3 regions of the Pseudomonas sp. NPDC087598 genome follow, and region 1 is predicted to be linked to each of the others. Evidence: riboswitches for the same ligand, from Rfam matches in the RefSeq annotation. Region 1 holds a riboswitch; each other region holds the start of a gene.
The links. Region 1 has a riboswitch for cobalamin ahead of cobW (cobalamin biosynthesis protein CobW). Riboswitches for the same ligand answer to the same signal wherever they lie in the genome.
Positions count from the first base shown of each region.

Region 2: another riboswitch for cobalamin. It lies ahead of cobO (cob(I)yrinic acid a,c-diamide adenosyltransferase); the one in region 1 lies ahead of cobW (cobalamin biosynthesis protein CobW).
Region 3: another riboswitch for cobalamin. It lies ahead of ACIOWE_RS20650 (TonB-dependent receptor plug domain-containing protein); the one in region 1 lies ahead of cobW (cobalamin biosynthesis protein CobW).

Region 1 is NZ_JBIUWQ010000007.1:82,855-90,601, reverse strand. Features, by position in the region: gene ACIOWE_RS06320 (DUF3574 domain-containing protein) at 1-9, opposite strand, end outside; gene ACIOWE_RS06315 (LysR family transcriptional regulator) at 195-1,073, opposite strand; gene ACIOWE_RS06310 (MFS transporter) at 1,163-2,344, opposite strand; cobalamin riboswitch at 2,826-3,038, shown strand; gene cobW (cobalamin biosynthesis protein CobW) at 3,136-4,209, shown strand; gene cobN (cobaltochelatase subunit CobN) at 4,213-7,747, shown strand, end outside.
Region 2 is NZ_JBIUWQ010000044.1:17,916-25,662, forward strand. Features, by position in the region: gene ACIOWE_RS21485 (C40 family peptidase) at 175-792, shown strand; gene ACIOWE_RS21490 (C40 family peptidase) at 1,013-1,549, shown strand; gene ACIOWE_RS21495 (PQQ-dependent sugar dehydrogenase) at 1,683-2,996, opposite strand; gene ACIOWE_RS21500 (hypothetical protein) at 3,063-3,647, opposite strand; cobalamin riboswitch at 3,810-4,041, shown strand; gene cobO (cob(I)yrinic acid a,c-diamide adenosyltransferase) at 4,122-4,733, shown strand; gene ACIOWE_RS21510 (cobyrinate a,c-diamide synthase) at 4,730-6,130, shown strand; gene bluB (5,6-dimethylbenzimidazole synthase) at 6,127-6,777, shown strand; gene cbiB (adenosylcobinamide-phosphate synthase CbiB) at 6,774-7,682, shown strand; gene cobD (threonine-phosphate decarboxylase CobD) at 7,675-7,747, shown strand, end outside.
Region 3 is NZ_JBIUWQ010000041.1:20,165-27,911, forward strand. Features, by position in the region: gene ACIOWE_RS20630 (saccharopine dehydrogenase) at 1-1,058, opposite strand, end outside; gene ACIOWE_RS20635 (NADP-dependent oxidoreductase) at 1,205-2,128, opposite strand; gene ACIOWE_RS20640 (DoxX family protein) at 2,199-2,639, opposite strand; gene ACIOWE_RS20645 (LysR family transcriptional regulator) at 2,826-3,737, shown strand; cobalamin riboswitch at 3,777-3,983, shown strand; gene ACIOWE_RS20650 (TonB-dependent receptor plug domain-containing protein) at 4,076-6,013, shown strand; gene ACIOWE_RS20655 ((2Fe-2S) ferredoxin domain-containing protein) at 6,013-6,372, shown strand; gene ACIOWE_RS20660 (ABC transporter substrate-binding protein) at 6,369-7,292, shown strand; gene ACIOWE_RS20665 (PLD nuclease N-terminal domain-containing protein) at 7,345-7,560, shown strand; gene ACIOWE_RS20670 (DNA methylase) at 7,557-7,747, opposite strand, start outside.

The DNA of each region.
Region 1 (7,747 bases):
TTGAGGCATGGAATTTCCTTATTGTTGACAGTAGTTGGCAAGTATAAGGGGGCAGATTAATAGCGAGAAAAGACTAAAAAGTGGGTTGAAGCTCTATTTGTGGAATATGCGAAGTGTGGTCAATTAGTTCTACTTCGAATAGCTGTTTACCAAGCGAGGCGGGCGCACCTGAAGTTTCATGCGCCGGCCAGACATCAGCGGAATGCGTTGAGCAGGAAATCGCGCACGTACAACAGGCTGGGGCTCTTGATCACGCTTTTGCGCCACACCAGATACAGCGCGTTGACCGGCGCTTCGCTCGGCAACGTCGGCGAAATCAAGCGACCGTCAGCGATGGCGTCGGCGCATTGGTAATCCGGCAGGACGCTCCAGCCGTGGCCGCCGAGCACCAGGTCCATGATGATTCGCAGATCAGGAATGGTCAGCGCTGCCTGCAACTGTGGCGCGACCTGAAACATCGTCGTCCACAAGGGTCGTACCAGCGCCAGATCTTCGTCAAAGGCAATCAGCGGCACCTGCCTGAGTTGTTCTTCGCCGGGCTGTTGCCCGAGGCGTTCCAGCAGACTCGGTGCGTACACCAGCAACATGCGCTCGGTGAGCAGATGTGCGTAGCCGTGGGAGTGTTCGTCGGGCATCGAGGCGGTGATCGCGAAATCGATCTGAGTAGCTTCTAGCATCTCGTAGATGCGCGTTTTGGTGCCGGTGTGAAAGCGCAAGGTGAAACCTTCGTCCAGCAACGGCGCGAGGCGGGCGGCGACTTGTGCGTGGAAAAAGTCCGGAGGACCGACCAGATGCACCGTGCCACCCTTGATCAGGCCCGGGCGTAGCGAGGCGATCTTGCTTTCCAGACCATCGAGAAACGGCGCCACGGAACGCGCCAGTTCGTCCGCCGCTTCAGTCGGCTCGACACCGCGTGGCAAGCGCCGGAACAGCGGCTTGCCAACCAGCGCTTCGACCGCCTGAATGTGCATCGATGCTGCCGGTTGAGTGATGCCCAAGTGTTCCGCAGCCTTGGAAAACGACTTGGCACGGTACGCTTCGAGGAACGTTCGCAGGTGGGTGAGGTGGCTCATGGTGCTCCGGCGCCCAAAGGGTGAAGGTTGCTTTTACCACTGTGCCTGCCGGAACGGAACGCCATGGCGGCGTTCCGTGCGCTGAGGGCTTATAGAGTCTCAGCCGCCCGATAGCGTGGTGTTGCGGCCATCTGACTCAATACCAGCAACAAGCCCAGCGCCGAAACCGCTGCACCGGTGAGTCCGACGAAGCTCAGACCAACCTGACTGATCGTGACGGCGCCCAGCACCGATCCCAACGCGATCCCGGAATTGAATCCGGCAATATTCAAACCTGCCGCGACCCCATGAGCGTGCGGCGCATGACGCTCGGCAACCCCGATCAAACGCGCCTGCAACGCCGGCACTGCGGCGAAGCTGAACATACCCAGCAGGGCGACCAGCACGCCCATCATCAACGCTGAACCGGAGAATGCCCACATGCCCGCCGTCACCACCACAATGCCGGCGATCAATGCAGCGCTGGCGCGGTCGACGCCCCAGGCATCCGTCAGTTTGCCGCCGAGCACATTGCCGATAGCCGCCATCACGCCATACAACAACATGAACACGCCGACGGTGGCGGCGGTGGTGCCGGTCACCTCGGTGAGCACCGGTGCGATGTAGGTGTAGGCGACGAAGGAACCGGCATAACCCAGCACCGTGACCAGTGCGCCGGCCAACAGCTTGCCGTTGAGCAACGCCTTCAGACTGTGCAACGCCGAGCCGCTGTCGGCAGCGGTTGGCAGCGGATCACGCATGCCGAACAGCAAACCGAAGAAGCCAATCGCACCGAACACCGCAATCGCCGCCAACACCAGACGCCACGACATCACGCCGCCGAGATAGGTACTGATCGGCACGCCAATAGCCATGGCCAAGGTAAAACCACCGAACACCACCGCCACCGCACTACCGGCGCGCCCGGGACCAGCCAAGCGCGCCGCCGTACTCGAAGCCACTGCCAGAAACAGACCATGCCCCATGCCGGCGATGAATCGCGCCACCAGCATCAGCGTCAACGTCGTCGAAAACGCCGCCGCGAGGCTACCGACGCTGAACACCAGCGCCGTGGCGAGCATCACGTTCTTGCGTGACCAGCGGGCGGTCAATGCACTGAACAACGGCGCCGACAGCGTGGCGCCCAAGGCATACGCGGTGATGGTCGCCCCGGTGGCTTCGACGTCGACGCCGAGACTGCGGGCCATGACGTCGGTTAAACCAATCGGCACGAATTCGGCCAAACCCAGAGCGAAAGCGCTGAGGGTGAAGATGTAAATGACAAAGGGCATGTGAGCCTCTCTCGGAAGGGGAAGATGGCGAGAGGCTAGAGAGCAATGATCTATAAATGAAATTGGTTATTCGGTGTATGGGTATAAATCTATTTATGACAACCCCCTGTAGGAGCTGCGGCACGCTGCGTTCTTTTGATCTGCTTTGGCTTTTGCCCTTTAGCCCCTTCGGCAGGCCGAGTGAAGGTGTTCATCCGGGGGTTAGGCGCGCAGCGCCGTTTGGCGAAGCCAAACACATCGAGAGGAGGTGCAGCGCAGCAAACCGTAGGCGATGCCCCCGGATGGACACCGTAGCGAGGGAACACTGAGCCCAAGCGAAGTGCCGTACGCCGGGGGCCAAGCCTTTTGCTTACTTTTCGGCGTCTGGAAAAGTGAGTCGCTGTAAGAGCGAAACCGCCAGAGGCAACACCCGCAGCAACGGATATGCACGCAAAACGAAAAACCCGAAACCCAATCCCATTGACCCTAAACCACACCATGCGTAGCCTTGCACCTTCGAGGTTCTCCGGCAAAAACCGGAGCTAAGAAGGGAACGCGGTCCAAGCCGCGGCTGCCCCCGCAACTGTGAACGGTGAAATTCACTGCCACGCCACTGCCAGCTCAACCCATGAGCCAGCGGGAAGGCGCAGCGAATGCCAGGCTCAAGGCCTGAACACCGTCAGCCAGGAGACCTGCCTCGTCACAGATTTCTCACTACAACCGGGCGGGGTGATCCGGTGGCGAATTCTTCCGCGCGCAGCTGCGCCGCGGATCTCGTCCCGTTTGCCCGCCACCTTGCCAAAGGGCATCCGATGAAAACACTGGCCAAACTCCCCGTCACCATCGTCACCGGCTTCCTCGGCTCGGGCAAAACCACACTGCTGCGACACATGCTCGACAACGCTCAGGGCCGGCGTATCGCGGTGATCGTCAACGAGTTCGGCGAGTTGGGCATCGACGGTGAAATCCTCAAGCAATGCACCATCGGCTGCACCGAAGAAGAAGCCACCGGCCGCGTTTACGAACTGGCCAACGGCTGCCTGTGCTGCACCGTTCAAGAAGAATTCTTCCCGGTGATGCGCGAATTGGTTGCCCGTCGCGCCGACCTCGATCACATCCTCATCGAAACCTCCGGCCTGGCCCTGCCAAAACCGCTGGTTCAGGCCTTCCAGTGGCCGGAAATTCGTAGCGCCTGCACCGTCGACGCGGTGATCACTGTGGTCGACAGCCCGGCCGTGGCCGCCGGCACCTTTGCCGCGTTCCCGGATCAGGTCGATGCCCAGCGCAAACTCGATCCGAACCTGGATCACGAATCGCCGCTGCACGAACTGTTCGCCGATCAACTGGCCAGCGCCGACCTGGTGATTCTCAACAAGGCCGACCAGACCAGCCCGGAAGATCTGGCTCGCGTACGCGCCGAAGTCGCCGAAGAACTGCCGCCAGCGGTGAAGATCATCGAAGCCAGCAACGGTCGTCTGCCGCTGGACGTGCTGATCGGCCTCGGCGCCGGTTCGGAAGAACACATCGATAGCCGCCACAGCCATCACGACCATCACCACGGTGAAGGCGATGACGATCACGACGACCACGATCACGACGCCTTCGATTCGATTTCCATCGAACTGCCGCAAGCCGACGAAAGCCTGTTGCTCGACGCGCTGACGCAACTGGTGGTCAAGCACGGCATCCTGCGTGTGAAGGGTTTCGCGGCCATCCCGAACAAGCCGATGCGCCTGCTGATTCAAGGCGTGGGTACGCGTTTCGACAAGCATTTCGACCGTCAGTGGGGCGCCGATGAAGCGCGTGTCACGCGTCTGGTATTGATCGGTCAGGAACTCGACGCGGCGCAACTTGAAGCGCAACTGCGCGCCGCGCTCAGCGTTTAAGCCATGCACCTGCTCAGGACCCAGCCCGGCGGTTTCGTGTCGGATGACAACATTGCCGACCTTGGACAAACCCCCGCCGAGCTGGTGATCCTGTGCAGCGGCGACTCCAGTCTGGCGCTGCTCGCCGAGGCCGCGCAGCAGTTGCCCGAGGATTATCCGAGCCTGCGTCTGGCCAACCCGATGCAGGTGCAGAATCATGCTTCGGTCGATTTGTACGTCGATGAAGTGCTGCGTCATGCCAAGGTCATTCTGATTTCGCTGCACGGCGGCATTGCTTATTGGCGCTACGGCGTCGAGCGTTTGATCGAGCTGTCCGAGCGCGGTGTGCAAGTGATTCTGGTGCCGGGTGATGATCGCCCCGATCCGGAACTCAGCGACTTGAGTACCGTCGGCGCCGAGGAACGCGACCGGCTCTGGCAGTTCCTGCGTCAGGGCGGCATGGGCAATGCGCTGGATTTCTTCCGTTGTCTGGCCAGTCGTTGGCTTGCTCGCGATTACGTTTGGGGCGAGCCGCAGACCCTGCCACGCACAGCGATTTACCACCCCGATAAAAACACCGCGGCACTGCGCGACTGGCAAGCCGATTGGCTGCCGGATCAACCGGTCGCGGCGGTGTTGTTTTACCGTTCACACCTGCAAGCGGCGAACACGGCGTTCATCGATGTTTTCTGCCAGCGCCTGCAAGCGGCGGGGCTTAATCCGTTGCCGATTGCCGTGGCCAGCCTGAAAGAGCCCGGCTGTCTGGCAGTCGTCGAAGATTGGCTGGATGAGGTCGAGGCGGGGGTGATTCTCAACACCACCGGTTTCGCCCAATCCAGCCCTGAAGCCCCGCACTTACGGCCGTTTCGTCGCAATATTCCGGTGATCCAGGCCATCTGCGCCCAAGACAACGAACCCGGCTGGCGTGACAGCGAGCAGGGCCTCGGCCCACGGGATCTGGCGATGCACATTGCCCTGCCGGAACTCGACGGGCGCATCATCAGCCGCCCGATCAGCTTCAAGGATCTGGCCTGGCGCAGTGAGCGCAGTCAGTCCGACGTGGTCTGTTATCGCGCGCAACCCGAGCGCATGGATTTCGTCGCCGAACTGGCGCGACGCTGGATCGATCTGGCGCGCGTGCCGAATGCCGAGAAACGCATTGCGCTGATTCTCGCCAACTACCCGACTCGCGACGGGCGCATCGGCAACGGTGTCGGTCTGGATACGCCGGCGGCGGCGCTGAACATCCTGCGCGCCTTGCAGGCCGAGGGTTATCCGCTCACTGCGCAACTGCCGGACAGCGGCACCGAACTGATCCAGCAGTTGCTCGGCGGCGTCAGCAATGACCTCGACACGATTGATTTGCGTCCGTGCCAGCAAAGCCTGGCGATGGACGCTTACCTGACGATGTTCAGCGCGTTGCCTGAAGCCAATCGAGCTGCCGTGATCGAACGTTGGGGCACGCCGCAAAACGATCCGATGTGCCGCGATGGGCGCATGATGATCGCCGGTCTGCGCTTTGGCCTGACCTTCGTCGGCATTCAGCCGGCGCGTGGTTATCAGGTCGACGCGAGCGCGGTGTATCACGACCCGGATCTGGTGCCACCCCACGGTTATCTCGCTTTCTACTTCTGGCTGCGCAATACCTATGGCGCCCACGGCGTTATCCATGTCGGCAAACACGGCAACCTCGAATGGCTGCCGGGCAAAGGCGTCGGGCTTTCCGAGAACTGCTGGCCGGATGCATTGCTCGGGCCTCTGCCGAATATCTATCCGTTTATCGTCAACGACCCGGGCGAGGGCGCCCAGGCCAAACGGCGCACGCAAGCGGTGATCATCGATCACCTGATGCCGCCGCTGACCCGCGCCGAAACCTACGGTCCACTGCGTAATCTGGAACTGCTGGCCGACGAATATTACGAAGCGCAACTGCTCGATCCGCGTCGTGCACGTGAGTTGCAACGGGACATTCTGCAACTGGTGCGCGACACACAGATCGACCGAGAGCTGCAACTCGATGCGGCGCTCGACAGCGACGCCGATGCGGCGATCTGGCTGCCGCGTCTCGATACCTATTTGTGTGATCTGAAGGAATCGCAGATCCGCGACGGGTTGCACATTTTCGGCGAATCACCGAGCGGGCGTTTGCGTATCGATACGTTGCTGGCATTGCTGCGCATTCCACGCGGCGATGGCAAGGGCGCGCAATCGAGTTTGCTGCGGGCATTGGCCAAGGCGTTTGAATTGGGCTTCGACCCGCTGGATTGTGCACTGGCCGATCCGTGGACTGGCCCGCGTCCCGATGAGTTGCAATCGCTCAGCGAAGAGGTCTGGCGCACCGCCGGCGACACCCGCGAACGCCTGGAGTTGTTCGCCACAGACCTGATCTCCCAAGCACTGCAAACTCCTTGTGGGAGCGAGCCTGCTCGCGAAGGCGTCGTATCATTCGCTATAGATTTACCTGACCCACCGCTTTCGCGAGCAGGCTCGCTCCCACAGGGACCGGGTTGGTCAGATGTAAATCTGATCACCCAGTCCCTGCGCGAAGTCGTCGCCCCACGCCTCGACGGCTGTGGCCCCGCCGAAATGCGCGGCCTGCTCGATGCCCTCGGCGGCCGTTTCGTCCCCGCCGGTCCCAGCGGTGCACCCAGTCGCGGTCGCCTCGACGTATTGCCAACCGGCCGCAACTTCTACTCGGTGGACGTGCGCAACCTGCCGACCACGACCGCGTGGCGCATCGGTTTCCAGTCGGCCACGCTGATTCTCGAACGGCACCTGCAGGATCACGGCGATCACCTGCGTCAGCTCGGCCTGTCAGTCTGGGGCACGGCGACCATGCGCACTGGCGGCGATGACATCGCCCAGGCCATGGCCTTGATGGGCGTGCGTCCGGTGTGGGCCACCGGCAGCCAACGCGTCGATGATTTCGAGATTCTGCCGCTGAGCCTGCTCGACCGTCCGCGTGTCGATGTGACGCTGCGGGTGTCGGGTTTCTTCCGCGACGCCTTCGCCAATCTGATCCGTCTGTTCGATGCGGCGGTGCAAGCGGTGGCGGCGCTGGATGAACCGGACGATCTCAACCCGCTGGCCGCCAAAGTCCGCGCCGAACGCGAGGCACTGCTGCAGTCGGGTCTCGATGAAGACGCTGCTCGGCGTCAGGCCGGATGGCGGATCTTCGGTGCCAAACCGGGTGCCTATGGCGCGGGCGTGCAGGGCGCCATCGACGGTCGACTCTGGCAGAGCCGCGAGGATCTGGCCGAGGTTTACCTCAACTGGGGCGCCTACGCCTATGGCGGTTCGGACGAAGGCACCGCCGCTCGCGAACAATTCGTCCAGCGTTTGAGTCAGGTGCAAGCGGTGTTGCAAAACCAGGACAACCGCGAGCACGACTTGCTCGATTCCAACGACTATTACCAGTTCCAGGGCGGCATGCTCGCCGCCGTGGAAACCCTGCGTGGCGAAGCGGCGGCCAGTTATCACGGCGACCACAGCCAGCCGGATCTGCCGAAAATCCGTACCCTGAAAGAGGAACTCAACCGGGTGATTCGCTCGCGGGCGG
Region 2 (7,747 bases), on a different contig from region 1:
AGAAAATCCGCTTTCCTGCACCGGGTGCAGGCCGCGTATTCATTCAAATGGGCTTAAGCGCTTAGATGTAAACGAGAAACCGAGAAGTCACAAAAAGATCGATTGAATTTGCAAATGAGGTCGATAGCGGGCATAGTCTCGGCTTCTTTACAACTATCAGCCACGGTCGTGCCCATGCTAAAGCGCTTCGCACCCCTCGTGCCTCTCGCACTCGTCACCCTGTTGTACGGTTGCGCTGCTCATTCTCCAGTTCAAGAGCAGCCTCAACAGGTTAAAAATTCTGCCACTGCCCAGTCTTCCGTTATTTACCAGGAAGAGCTGGACACCGAAAAAGAACTGTCGGACTTCAACGGCAACAAGCCTTACCAGCTTCCAGTTCTGGCCGACAGTATCCTCGAACGCGGCATGTCCCTGATCGGTACCCGTTACCGTTTCGGTGGTACTTCTGAAGCCGGTTTCGATTGCAGCGGTTTTATCGGTTACCTGTTCCGCGAAGAAGCCGGCATGAACCTGCCACGCTCCACTCGCGAAATGATCAACGTTGACGCGCCGCTGGTATCGCGCAGCAACCTCGAGCCGGGCGATCTGCTGTTCTTCGCCACCAACGGTCGTCGCGGTCGTGTCAGCCACGCCGGGATCTACCTGGGCGACAACCAGTTCATCCACTCCAGCAGTCGTCGCAGCGGCGGTGTTCGCATCGACAGCCTGGGTGACAGCTACTGGAGCAAGACCTTCATCGAAGCCAAGCGTGCACTCGCCATGGCCCCGACCGTGGTCACCGCTCGCAAGTAATTCCCCCGTTGTCGCCACGTCCGTGGCGACAAAACGGTTTCCGGCAACGGAGTAGACCTAGACTTTACAAGGTGAAGTTAAAGTCTTACTTGAAGTTTGCCGCGTAGCCGCTAGAATCCTGAATCTATATTGATGGCAAACCGCCTGCGTGCTGCGCAGGCGGTTTTGTTTTCTGTCCATCCGGCAGAGAAAGCCGCAGCCAGATCAGGATGTTCTGCTTATGACCATGTCGGCCCGCCTCGCATTGATCTTCTTCGCAGCGCTGCTCAGCGCCTGTGCCAGCCGTACACCGCCGCCTGCGCCTGTGGTTCGCGCGCCGGTCGTGTTCGGCCCCTCGCAATCTTTCTCGCCGGCTGCTGAAGACGTGCTGTTCCGCGCGCTTGGCCTGGTGGGTACGCCTTATCGCTGGGGTGGCAACACGCCGGATTCAGGGTTTGATTGCAGCGGACTCATCGGTTTTGTCTACCGTGATGCCGCAGGTATCTCTCTGCCGCGTTCCACTCGCGAGCTGATCGTGATGCAGGCGCCGAATGTCGGTAAGGAAGGCTTGCAGACGGGAGATCTGATTTTCTTCGCCACCAATGGCGGCTCGCAGGTCAGTCATGCGGGGATTTACGTCGGAGAAGGGCGCTTCGTGCATGCGCCGGCCACTGGCGGCACGGTGAAGCTGGACAGCTTGTCGAAGGCGTATTGGCAGAAGGCTTATCTGAGTGCGAAACGGGTGTTGCAGCCTGAGCATCTGGCGCATAACCCGTAAGAAAAATCGCAGCAATCTTAATGTGGGAGCGAGCCTGCTCGCGAAAACGGTGTATCAGTCAACTCGATGGAGGCTGACACACCGCATTCGCGAGCAGGCTCGCTCCCACAGTTGTTTCAGGTCAAATTCAATATCACTTCGTGGCAGACACCCGCCACACCTTGTTCCCCACGTCATCCGCCACCAGCAAACCACCTTGCTGGTCGATCACCACGCCCACCGGGCGGCCCAGCGCATTCTCGTCCTTGTCGAGGAAACCGGTCAGCACATCCACCGGTGCGCCGTTCGGCTTGCCGCCGGTAAACGGCACGAAAATCACTTTATAACCACTGTGCGGCTTGCGGTTCCAGGAGCCGTGCTGGCTAATGAACGCGCCTTCCTTGAACTGCGCCGGCAGCGTGTTGCCCTCGGCGAAGGTCAGGCCCAGCGAAGCAGTGTGCGGGCCGACCGCGTAATCCGGGGCAATGGCTTTGGCGACCAGGTCGAGGTTCTGCGGATTCACCCGCACATCAACATGCTGCCCGTAATAGCTGAACGGCCAGCCATAAAATCCACCGTCCTTGACCGAGGTGATGTAGTCCGGCACCAGGTCGCTGCCGATCTCGTCACGCTCGTTGACCGCCGTCCACAGCGCGCCGCTGGTGGGTTCCCAGGCCAGGCCGTTGGGATTGCGAATGCCCGAGGCGAAGATGCGGTGATTGCCGGTCGCCCGGTCGACTTCCCAGATCGCCGCGCGACCTTCCTCTTTATCCAGGCCGTTTTCGCCGACGTTGCTGTTCGAGCCGACTGTGACGTATAGCTTGTTGCCGTCCTTGCTGGCGATAACGTTCTTGGTCCAGTGATGATTCAGCGTGCCGCCGGGCAGGTCCGTCACCTTGATCGGTTGCGACTTGATTTCGGTCGCGCCGGGTTCGTAATGGAAGCGCAGCAGGCGATCGGTATCCGCCACATACAGATCATTGCCGACCAGGGTCATGCCAAACGGCGAATTGAGGTTCTGCAGGAACACCGTACGCGTCTCGGCGACACCGTCATGATCGGCATCACGCAGCAGAGTGATGCGATTCGGGCTCGGTACGCCGGCGCCAGCCTTGCCCATGACTTTCTTCATCACCCAGCCACGAATGCCGCTGCTGTCGTCAGGTTTCGGCGGGGCATTGGTTTCTGCCACCAGCACATCACCATTGGGCAACACGTAGAGCCAGCGTGGATGATCAAGGCCTTCGGCGAACGCAGCGACCTGGGTGCCTGCCGCTGCGGTCGGTTTGCCGCCCTCGGGCCAGCCGATCGCCGGGGCAATATTCACTGTCGGGATCAGGGTCTTGTTCGGTTCAGGCAATTTCGGTGACGGGCCGGTGCCGTCGGAAACTTGCAGGCTGGAGGATTCACCACAGGCGGCGAGCCCTCCGGCGAGGGCGATGACAAAAGCGAGCTGGGACTTGCGCATTACTGATCTTCCCTATGAATGCATTCCTAATCATAGAGGAGCGCGCAAGCCCGATGGTTCAACTGCTCAACTGCGGGCCTCTTTGAACAGCACGGCAATGCCCGGGTGATAGTTGCCGGCTTCGTTGCGCAACTTGCGGTAGGCGTAGGGGAAATACCAGGCGACGGCGCAGGTGTGTTCTTTTTGCAGGTCGTCGACCATGTCTTGCAGCTCTTCGGGGCTGGCGCTGTGCTGGGCTTTTTGCGGGGCGACAAACAGGCAGCCGAGTTTGAGGTCGCTGGCAAAGCTGATGCGTCTGGCGTCGCTGGTGATCTCCTGCAATGCTTGGGTCAGGTTGAGGTTGTTGACCCGTGGCCAGCGTTGCGTGGCCTGGATGTAAGCGCGGTCATCGCTGCCTGCGAGGAACAGGTCGGCGCGGGCATTGCGCTCGCCTTCTTCGTTTTGCTTGCGGGTGGCCGTCTGTTCCAGCGTCACCAGCTCGGCCATCCATGCCGCTGCCGAGAGCAAGCCGAGATTGGCTTTCTCGTCATGCCAGTAAGGCGTGTCGCTGTCGCCGCGCACGGCGTTGTAGCGGTCGATACAGTCAAACCAGCGTTCAAGCACCGGGCGCAGGAATTCCAGGCGCGGATTGCTGATGATCATGCCTTGCATCGTAATCATCCTTATTGTTGTGATGGCTTTTTCGAGAAAAGCATGGCTCTTTGATATCACTTGTTTCAGCATGGCACAAGATTGGCGCCAGATAATTGATCGACGGCAGTTATTCGCTCGACGGCCCCCTCTTTAATTGACGCTCCACCCCCAACCCTCTAACCTTCGCGGCTTGTTTCAGGTGCTCTGTGACCTGCGTCGACAGAGTGAAACAGGGAAGCCGGTGAGGGTTGTCTTCGCGCGAAGAACCACTACGATCCCGGCGCTGCCCCCGCAACGGTAAATGAGTAAAAGCTGCGCCTTGAGCCACTGCCTCGAAAGAAGCGGGAAGGCGCGCAGCCAGGCCTTGCGCCGCTCATGAGCCCGGAGACCGGCCTGATCCATCCAGCGGCATCACGGTGGGCGATGCCAGGCTTTTTGCCGTCTATTCTTGTGCCTGCCCGCCGTTATCCAGCCTCAACGGAGAGCTCCCCCATGACTGATTCCCCCGAGCGTGACGAACGCCATCTGGCGCGTATGCAACGCAAAAAAGCCGTCATCGACGAACGCATCGCCAACTCGCCTGACGAATGCGGCCTGGTGTTGGTGCTGACCGGCAATGGCAAAGGCAAAAGCAGCTCGGCGTTCGGCATGCTCGCCCGCGCCATGGGCCACGGCATGCAGTGCGGCGTGGTGCAGTTCATCAAGGGCCGTAACAGCACCGGTGAAGAACTGTTCTTCCGTCGCTTCCCCGAGCAAGTGCGTTTCCATGTGATGGGCGAAGGTTTCACCTGGGAAACCCAGGACCGTCAGCGCGACATCGCCGCCGCCGAAGCCGCTTGGGCCGTCTCCCGCGAACTGCTGCGCGATCCCTCGATCGGTCTGGTGGTGCTCGATGAACTGAACATCGCCCTCAAGCACGGCTACCTCGATCTTGATCAGGTGCTCAGCGACTTGCAGGCGCGTCCGCCGATGCAGCACGTAATCGTCACCGGTCGTGCGGCCAAACCGGAAATGATCGAGATGGGCGACACGGTCACCGAAATGGGCATGCTCAAACACGCCTTCCAGGCCGGCATCAAAGCGCAGAAAGGCGTCGAACTTTGAATCAACCACGTCACTGCCCGGCGGTCCTTATCGCCGCACCGGCCTCCGGTCAGGGCAAGACCACCGTCACCGCTGCGTTGGCCCGTTTGCATCGCAATCAGGGGCGCAAGGTTCGCGTGTTCAAATGCGGACCGGATTTTCTCGACCCGATGATTCTTGAGCGCGCCAGCGGTGCGCCGGTCTATCAATTGGACATGTGGATGGTCGGCGAGCAGGAAAGCCGTCGCCTGTTGTGGGAAGCCGCAGCCGATGCCGACCTGATTCTGATCGAAGGCGTGATGGGATTGTTTGACGGCACGCCCTCGAGCGCCGATCTGGCGCGGCATTTTGGCGTGCCGGTACTCGGGGTGATCGACGGCACGGCTATGGCTCAGACGTTCGGTGCATTGGCATTGGGTCTGGCACGCTATCAGCCGGACTTGCCGTTTGCCGGCGTCCTGGCCAATCGCGTCGGCACCTTGCGCCATGCGCAATTGCTCGAAGGCAGCCTCACCGAAGGTTTGCGCTGGTACGGCGCGTTGTCCCGCGAGACCGGGATCGAGCTGCCGAGCCGCCACCTCGGCCTCGTGCAAGCCAGCGAACTGAATGACCTCGACATGCGCCTCGACGCGGCCGCCGCAGCCCTCGCCAGCAGTTGTGAGGTAGCGCTGCCACCGGCCGTGGAGTTCGCCGCGCCTGACGTAATCGCCGCCGAGCCGTTGCTCAACGGCGTGCGAATTGCCGTTGCCCGTGATGAGGCGTTTGCCTTCACTTATGGCGCGAGCCTCGATCTGTTGCGCGCGATGGGGGCTGAGTTGAGCTTCTTCTCGCCAATCCGCGATACACAATTGCCCGAGGCGGACAGTTTGTATCTGCCCGGTGGTTATCCGGAGTTGCATCACGTTGCGCTGTCGCAGAACACCGCGATGCTCGACGCGATCCGAGCGCATCACGCCGCTGGCAATCCGTTACTCGCCGAGTGTGGCGGCATGCTTTACCTGCTCGATTCCCTGACCGACGTTGAAGGCACTCGTGCTGAACTGGTCGGTTTGCTGGCGGGCGATGCGGTAATGCAAAAGCGTCTCGCGGCGTTGGCGCTGCAAGCGGTGGAGCTGCCGGAAGGTTCGTTGCGTGGCCACACGTATCACCATTCCCTGACAACCACTGAACTGACGCCGATTGCCCGTGGCCTGAGCCCGAATGGCGGGCGCGGGGCGGAGGCGGTCTATCGGGAAGGGCGGATGACGGCTTCTTACGTGCACTTTTATTTCCCGTCGAATCCTGCGGCTGTTGCTGCACTGTTTCTGCCCGACCTTGAGGCCGCCATCGCGAGCAGGCTCACTCCTACAGTGGACGGTGTGCAGTCTGAAGAAATGCGATCTCCTGTAGGAGCGAGCCTGCTCGCGAAGGGGCCATGACCGACAACGCATTCACCGAAACCGAGCGCGCAGCGGTTTATAGAGCCATCGCCGAACGCCGCGACATGCGCCACTTCACTGGCGGCACCGTCGAGCCCGAACTGCTGCGCCGTTTGCTCGAAGCCGCCCATCAGGCGCCGAGCGTCGGCCTGATGCAGCCCTGGCGCTTCATCCGCATCAGCGATCGCAACCTGCGCCAGCAGATCCAGCATCTGGTGGAAGAAGAGCGCGTGCGCACTGCCGAAGCCTTGGGCGAGCGCAGCGACGAGTTCATGAAACTCAAGGTCGAAGGCATCAACGATTGCGCCGAAGTGCTGGTTGCCGCGCTGATGGATGATCGCGAAAAGCACATTTTCGGTCGCCGCACGCTGCCGGAAATGGACATGGCCTCGTTGTCCTGTGCGATTCAAAACCTCTGGCTGGCCTCACGCGCTGAAGGCCTGGGCATGGGCTGGGTCTCGCTGTTCGAGCCGCAGGCACTCGCCGATCTGCTGAAGCTACCGGTCGGAGCCAAGCCGCTGGCAGTCCTTTGTCTTGGCCCGGTGAAGGAATTCTATCCGGCGCCGATGCTGGTACTCGAAGGGTGGGCGCAGGCGCGTCCGCTCAATGAGTTGCTGTACGAAAACTATTGGGGAGTGAATCAATGAGTGTGGCGTTGTTGAGTGTCGCCGCGGTCGCGCTGGATGCGCTGCTGGGTGAACCGAAACGCTGGCATCCGCTGGTGGCGTTCGGCAATTTTGCCGGGCGCATCGAGCAACGTTTCAACGCCGGGGGGCGTGGCTGGCGCAGCCATGGCGTCACCGCGTGGGTGATCGCGGTCCTGCCGCTGACCTTGCTTGCCACCGCGTTTTCCTGGGCGCCTTACATGGGTTGGCTTGTCGAAATTCTCGCGCTGTATTGCGCCCTCGGCATGCGCAGCCTTGGTGAGCATGTTGCTCCGGTTGCCGCTGCATTGCGCGCCGATGATCTGGAAGAGGCGCGCAAGCGAGTCGGTTATCTGGTCAGCCGCCAGACCAGCGAACTCGATAGCACTGCCGTCGCCCGCGCCGCCACTGAATCGGTGCTGGAGAACGGCAGCGATGCAGTATTCGCCGCGCTGTTCTGGTTTGTCGTGGCCGGTGCGCCGGGCGTGGTGCTCTATCGCTTGAGCAATACGCTCGACGCGATGTGGGGCTATCGCAACGAACGCTTCGAGCGATTCGGCTGGTGTGCGGCAAAAATCGACGATGTCCTCAACTACATTCCTGCACGGTTGGTGGCGTTGACCTACGCACTGCTCGGCAAAACCCGACTTGCCTTGAAATGCTGGCGTACCCAGGGACCGCAGTGGGACAGCCCCAACGCCGGTCCGGTGATGGCGGCGGGTGCCGGTGCGCTCGGCGTGGAGTTGGGTGGCCCGGCGATCTATCACGGCGAACTGCATGAGCGTCCGCAACTCGGCGAAGGTCCGGCGGCCGATGCAGATTCCATCGACCGTGGCTGGCAATTGGTCCAGCGCGGCGTATGGTTATGGCTGCTGATTCTCTGCGTGGGGGCAGAATTCTATGCTTGAGCACGGTGGCCGGCTGCGCAAGGCCGCACTCGATTACGGCATTGCCGAGGCTGACTGGCTCGACC
Region 3 (7,747 bases), on a different contig from region 1:
TCATCGACGCTGATTTCGCCGACACATGGACGAGCGCCGGATGACGGCACGTAGCCCCGAGCCATTTTTGTCGCCAGCGCCACAGCGGCGCAGCTGGGAATTTCCGGGCCCTTGTCATTCAGGGCGGTCAGTTGCGCGGTCATGGACAGCGGTTTGCCGTCAACGCCCACGCCCTGAACATCAATGTACATCGCACTTTTGCCATCGCCGAAACGTTCGAACCGAGTGCCCAGTCGATGCAGGCGCGCCGCCCAGATCGCATGGTCGCGCACCAGCCCGAATTTCAGTGCCTGCGCCAACAGACCATTGGCGATACCACCAAGTTTCAGCCCGGCGCCGGCCTGAAAACTGAGGTTTTGTGCGCCATAACGACCGGCAAAAATATCCATGTCCGGCACGTCGACGTTGGCCAGCAACCGAGTGCCCAATTGCGGCATCTTGCGCAAGGTCAGATCCAGCCAGCCGGACACCTCATGCACCTGACCGTTCTTCAATTGCCGGATCGGTTTACCGGCGTAGGCCAGCACACCTTCGATGGTCGACAACCCCGGCATCTTCGCCGAGGAGGAAATGCCGTGTGCGATGGCGTCGATACGGGAGAAGCGCTGACGCTGCTGATCGATGATCGCGGAAGAAAGCGTTGGCACCGAACTGCAACCACTGAGGATCGCCACACCCGCCGCTTTCGCCCGCTCATTGAGCAGGCCCACGCCGTTGACGAAAGTTCGGCAGTCAGCCAGATCACAGTAATTCACCGAGGCGGCGATGCAACTCTCGGCAACCGCATAGGACTGCCCTTGAAACGGGCCACCGGTATGAACCACCAAATGGATGTTCAGCAAGCTCAGAGCGGCGCTGAACTCCGGCCCCATGGCATCGCCACACCAACCTTCGGCAACGGCCCCCGATTGGCTGTTCAACTCATCGAGCTTGCCTTGCAACTTGTCCGGATTACGCCCGGACAGCACCAACTCCACACCGCGCATGCCCGCCAGATGCCGGCAAACAATGCTGCCGAAATTACCGTAGCCACCGACCACCATCACCCTGAACTGCATGTCTTCTGTCCCTGACTGCGAGGCTGTTATCAGCCTAAAACGGATACCCACGTACTGGCCGTGGAGAATATAGATCCGTGTACCCGCACGCCACACCCGACGCGCGGGAGGTGTGGCGGATCAGTCATAAGGCCGGAACCCGCCCCTTACCGCGTGGTATCAAGCACCAGTCGGCCGTGTAAATGACGACCGAGGCTTTTATCGATGGCCGCTGCCGCGTCACTCAAGGGGTAAGCCTCAACCTCAACGGTCAGGTGGCCCTTGTCGAATAACCCGGCGATCAGCGACAGCTGCCGGCCATCAGAGCGGGTGGCGAAGTGGACCGGTGTAATGCCGTAGTCGTTTGCCAGGGTCATGTTTGGCGCGCTCACGGGGGATACCAGCACACCGTTTCTTTTCAGCACTGCGAACGAGCGCTTCTGCGTTTCACCGCCGACCAGGTCCAGCACCACATCCATGCCGGACACCTGTTCTTCGAAGGCCTGGGCGGTGTAGTCGATGGTGTGGTTGGCACCGAGTGCCTTGAGGTACGCATGATGGTGCGCAGATGCCGTGGCATAGACCTCGGCGCCCAGATATCTGGCGATCTGCACGGCCATACTGCCGACACCACCCGCAGCGGCGTGAATCAACACTTTCTGCCGCCGTTGCACGCCGGCGTGTTCGGTGAGTGCCTGCCACGCTGTCAACGCGCTGGCGGGCACCGCGCCGGCCTGCAACGCACTCAGCGAGCGAGGCTTGAGCGCCAGTTTTTCTACCGGGGCCACCGCTTTGCTCGCATAGCCGCCGACGATGTTGATGAAACCGAATACCTCGTCGCCGAGGCTGAAGCCGGTGACGCCGTCACCCTTGGCGATCACGGTCCCGGCCACTTCAACGCCCGGTGTGAACGGCATTGGCAGCGGGATGAACGCCTGCATGGCACCCGAGAGGATTTTCCAGTCAATCGGATTGACCCCGGCGGCGGCGACCTGAATCAGCACCTCGCCAGCTCCAGCAACCGGATCGGCAACCTCTTCCAGACGCAACGCTGCAGAACCGCCGTACTCGTAAACACGCAAAGCCTTCATCACAATCTCCACTGTTTAACGGGTTGATCAAACGTCTGTTGCCAGGGCTCTCCCCTGGCAACAGCGCGACTCAAGTACGGCGTGCGTCGAGGCTGAAGCGACCGGCACCGAAGGCCACCACCTGCAACAGGCCACCGGCCATGGCGATATTCTTGAAGAAGTGGATGAACTGGTTCTGATCGCCCAGCGCGTTATGGAAAGCCAGGGCAGTCATCACGCTGAACAGCGCCAATACCGCCGCCACGGTGCGAGTGCGATAGCCAGCGATCAGCGCCAGGCCACCGCCGATTTCAACGATGATCGCCACGGCCAACGCCACGGATGGCAGCGGTAGCCCGACGGAGCTGATGTACCCGATCATCATTGCCGGCGCGGCCAGTTTGGAGAAACCGGAGAGGATGAAAATCGCGCTGAGCAGTACACGGCCGATCAACGCGGCCGAGGCTTGAGCGACATCGGCGCGTGACTGTTCAGCGACTTGTGGTTGAGCGGTGTTTGCAGAAATGGTCATCGGTATTTCCTTCAAAAGTTCGGGGGTTCGGCGTGAACCGCCCTGTTGAAGAAAATCTTGCGCTGCAACGACTCATCTGAATAGCTGACTAATTTAGATCATCACGTTCTAAAAAATAGACAAGCTGAGTACGCAGCATTCGGTTATATCTGCGTGACCCACCCCGTCATGTTCGAGGCTGCGACGATGATTTCCGACCCGGGCACACCAACCCTGGACCAACTGCGCGTGTTCCTGACCGTCGTCGACGTCGGCAGTTTTGCCGGGGCCGCGAGGAAGCTGCACCGCGCCACTTCGGTGGTCAGCTATTCGATTGCCAACTTGGAAATGCAGCTCGGCGTGTCGCTGTTCGATCGCCAGACCACCCGCAAACCGCAACTCACCGAGGCCGGCCGCACGGTGCTGGCCGAAGCGCGGACCATCGCCCAAGGCGTGCACGGCTTGCGCGCCAAAGTGAAAGGTTTGCTGCAAGGGCTGGAAGCCGAAGTGCATCTGGTACTCGATGTGATGCTGCCGCCCGAGCGTGTGGTCGACGCGCTGAAATCCTTTCGCGAAGCCTTCCCCACCGTTGCTCTGCACTTGCACATGGAGGCGCTTGGGGCCGTCACGGAGCTGGTCATCAACGGTAACGCCATCGTCGGAGTCAGCGGGCCGATGAACGAAGGCATCGACGGTATCGAGAGAATCGCAGTCGGCAGCGTCGAGCTGATTCCGGTGGCAGATCCCGGGCATCCGTTGGCCTCAAGCGAGTCGAATGCGCCGGGGGCCGGGCGCGAGTTCACTCAACTGGTGCTGTCCGACCGTTCGCGGCTGACCAAGGACCGGGAGTTCGCCGTGCTCAGCAACCGCACCTGGCGGTTGGCGGACCTCGGCGCCAAACACATGCTGCTGCGCGAAGGCATCGGCTGGGGCAACATGCCGGTCCCGATGGTCGAAGAGGACTTGCGCAGCGGTCGTCTGGTACGCCTGCAGTTGCCGGAATACGAGAGCGGCATTTACACCTTCGACGTCATCTATCGCACCGATCTGCCACCCGGCCCGGCGGCGCGGTGGTTGATCGAGCGCTTTGTGCAACAGGGGGCGGCGCAGCAGGCATAGGCCGGTCCGAAAAGTTGACGAACGGTCTGTCGAATGTTCAGATGCCGCCCAGTTTCAGGTGTCCCATGCCGCCGTGCATGGGGTGAAACGGGAAACCGGTAGGTTCTTTTCGAACAAGTCCGGTGCTGCCCCCGCAACGGTATACGCGTGATGTTTTCGACACACCACTGTGGCCAAAAAGCCATGGGAAGGTGAAGGCATCGATACGCGTGAGCCCGGAGACCGGCCTGGAATTTCTGTTTGGCAAAATCCTGCGGTGGGCGGGCATGGGCCGGTATTGGCTGTGCGCGATGCCTTCTCCTGCATGCTCTTCTGCGAAGATCCTTTTCGAGAAGACAATGATTCGACCTTTCAATCCCTCGGCTCCCTCCCTGTTATTCGGTTGCCTGTTCAGCCCGTTTCTGCTGGCCGACGACGCGCCGCTGGAACTCAATCAGCAAATCGTTTCCGCGCCCTCGGTGGAGTCCACCACCGTCGCCGACATGGCGCACTACGGCAGCAAAGTGGAAATCGTCAGCCGCGAGCAGATCGAGCGCGCAGGCCCCGGCGCCGATGTCAGCCGCGTCATGCAGATGTTCATTCCCGGCTTGTACGTCGCACCGAAAAACGGCCCGTTCGACTACGGCACCTACTCCTTGCTGGGCGGGCGCAACGACGACACGCTGATCCTGCTCGACGGCGTGCGACTGAATAACCGTCTCTACGGTGGCCTGTATCTGGACACCCTGCCGGCCAACGCCATCGAGCGCATCGAAGTGCTCAAGGGTGGGCAGAGTCTGTTGTTCGGCACGCAGGCAGTGTCGGGAGTGATCAACATCGTCACCCGCAGCCCGCAGAGCCGCAAAGCTTCCGGCGAAGTCAATCTGGGCCTGGACACCTTCGGCGGCACCACTGAAGACGCCCGGGTCGAGAACATCTTCAGCAATGGTTTCGGCGACCTCGGCTTGCTCGCGTATGTCAGCCACAACGTCTCCGACGGCTACCAGCCGTTTCGCAACCGCGACATGAAAAACGATACCGAGAAGAAGCGCGCCTACGAAGTCACCACGTTCGGCGGCAAGGCCATTCAGTCGTTTGGCGATGACTCGCGGCTGGAGCTGTTCTACCAATACGCCGACGCCAATCTCGACTTCGCCCGCCCGGTCAACGATCACAAGACCACCAACGACCGCGTGCAACAGATCGCCACAGCGACCTTCGAACAGAACCTCAATGAGCGCCTGAGTTACTTCGTCAAAGGTCATATCAACGACTGGGACACGCGCTACACGCGCATCAACAACGTCGACGGTGGCGGCACCAAAGTCATCAACCACAACGACTACTGGGGTTTCACCGATTGGGGTGTGCAGGCCGAGGGCAAAGCAGAATTGCCCGGTGGTCATGTGCTGATTGTCGGTACCGACAACCAATGGTTCAAGGGCCAGGACGATGTGCTGATCATCGACAATGACAAGGCCGAAGCCCACGCGATCTATACGCAACTGCGTCCGCAGATTGACGCCCTGCCCGATTGGCACCCGAGCATCGGCATTCGTCACGAAGCCATGGCCGGCGGTGATAGCGCCACTGTCGGCATGCTCACCTCGCTTTATGACCTCAACGAAAACTGGTCCCTGCGCGGCCAGTACGGCAGTGCCTACAAACTGCCGAACGCCGAGCAATTGTTCGTCAATGAACCGGGCGACGAGATCGGCAACCGCAACCTCAAACCGGAGAAAAGCCGCAACGCCGAACTGGGTCTCGATTACAAAGGCCTGCTGCTCGACCGCGAATTCAGCGCCAGCGTCACCCTGTTCAAACGCAAGATCGACGACCTGATCACCCTCGACGACATCCAGTGGGTCAACGGCGAAGGGCAGATCCGCATGCGCGGTCTCGAGGCTGACGCGAAACTCGCGCTCAACGATCAATGGAGTGTGCAGGCCGACATGACCCGCAACCTCACCGAGTCGCGCACCGGTGTGACGATCAATGACATCCCGAGCTTCTTCGCCCGCTCACGCATCGGTTTTGAGTCGGAGAATCGTTTGTGGGGTGCCGGCGGCGCGATCCGTTATATCCGCGACGTGACCAGCTCGAAACAGGTTGAATACGGGCATTACTCGGTGGTGGATGCCGACGCTTACCGCTACCTCGACAACGCCCACCAGCATCGCCTGAGCCTGCTGGTGGAAAACCTGTTCGACCGCGACTACGTCACCAGTCGCTCGAACAACGTCGACAACCTCGGACGGCCGTTCACCTCCGAAGTCCGCTACACGTACACCTTCTGATGACGAACTCCATCAGCCACGACGGCATCGACACCCATCCGGACTGGTCGCACGTCCCCGAACATGCGCGTCACGTGTTCCTCTGCACCGGCCCACGCTGCACCCAGCGCGGCGCCTTGCAGTTATGGAAAACCCTGCGCCGGCATTTGCTGGCGCATGACCGCATCGAAACCCCGGGCGGGGTGTTGCTGACGCGCACGCACTGTCAGTTCCCGTGCAATCTGGGGCCGATTCTCACGGTGTACCCGGAGACGTGCTGGTATGGCGTGCACAGCAACGAAGACGTGCAACGGCTGGTCGAAGGGCATCTGGTCGGTGGCGAGGTCGTCGTCGATTTGCTGATCAAGGCGCGCACATGAGGGCGTCGTGGCTACTGGCGAGCGCCCTGCTCTGCTCTACTGCTGCGGGTGCCGACAGCTTGCGAAATTGCAGCGAGACCTGGAACACCGCGCAATCACCGCCGTCGCGCATTGTTGCGCTCAATCAGCACGCCGCTGACCTGTTGCTCGCCCTCGATGCCGGCCCGACGCTGGTGGGCGTGGCGTATCTGGACGATACCCATGCCGGGGATGGCAACGCCGAGTATTTCGGTGTCCCGGTGATTGCGCAGCGATACCCGTCCAGCGAAGTGCTCTATGCGCAGAAGCCGGATCTGGTGGTCGGCGGGTTTGCCACGGCGTTCGGCGACGGCGTGACCTCGCGCTCGGGTCTGGCGCGCAACGGGGTCGGTTCCTACTTACTGGAAGCGGCCTGCGCGGGGCATTCGCTGGATTACTTCGAACACGTGCGCCACGACCTGCACACCCTCGGCACGCTGCTGCACAAACCGCAAAAAGCCCAACAACTCAGCGCCGCCATGGATGCCGACCTGGCCCGTGCAAGTGCCCTGATCGGCGCCGAAAAACCGTTGTCGGTGTTCTATCTCGACAGCGAGGTCAACGGCCTCGACTCGGAGGGTGGCCGCGGGTTCGTGACTACGCTGCTCGCCGCTGCCGGCGCGCGCAATCTGTTCGCCGGGATCAATCAGTATCGAGTGACCGTGAGCCGCGAAACCCTGCTGCTCGGCGAGCCCGATGTCATCCTGCTGGCCGATGCCGAATGGTCACCTGCCTGGCGCAAACGTCAGTTGCTGAAGAACGACCCGGTGTTATCGCGCCTGCGTGCCGTGCGCGAAAACCGCATGATCGACATTCCTTTCACTCATTTGCTGCCGACGCTCAACAGCGGTGCCGTCGCGCTGCATCTGGCCCGACAACTCAAGGCACTCAACGAAAATTAAATGAACCCGCCGCACCACACGCCACCTAAGAAAAACCATCAGGAGGTAGCCAATGCAAATCGAAACCGTGTGGATCGTACTGGCGGCAGTTCTTCTAGTTATCGAACTGTGGGCCATCAATCGGGTGCGTAAAAGCGAGGGGAAATCGAACAACAAAGGGGTGTGGATTGTACTGATCGTGTTTGTGCCGCTGTTCGGGCTGATCGCCTGGGCAATCGCAGGGCCGAAACACATCAGCCAGAACACGGCGTCGCATTCCGGGCGCTAACCGAACAACAGCGCGCCGGCTTCACGCATGAAAATCTCAACGGTCTTCGGGCCGATCCCGTCGAATTCCGCCAGGCGCTTTTCGAACGCCTGGCGATCGGCACTCGCGGCGACGATATTGCCGACCTTCCCTGCGTAGTCATCATTGAGCTTGTGGGCCAACGCCAGCAGGCGCTGCGCCGTGGTTT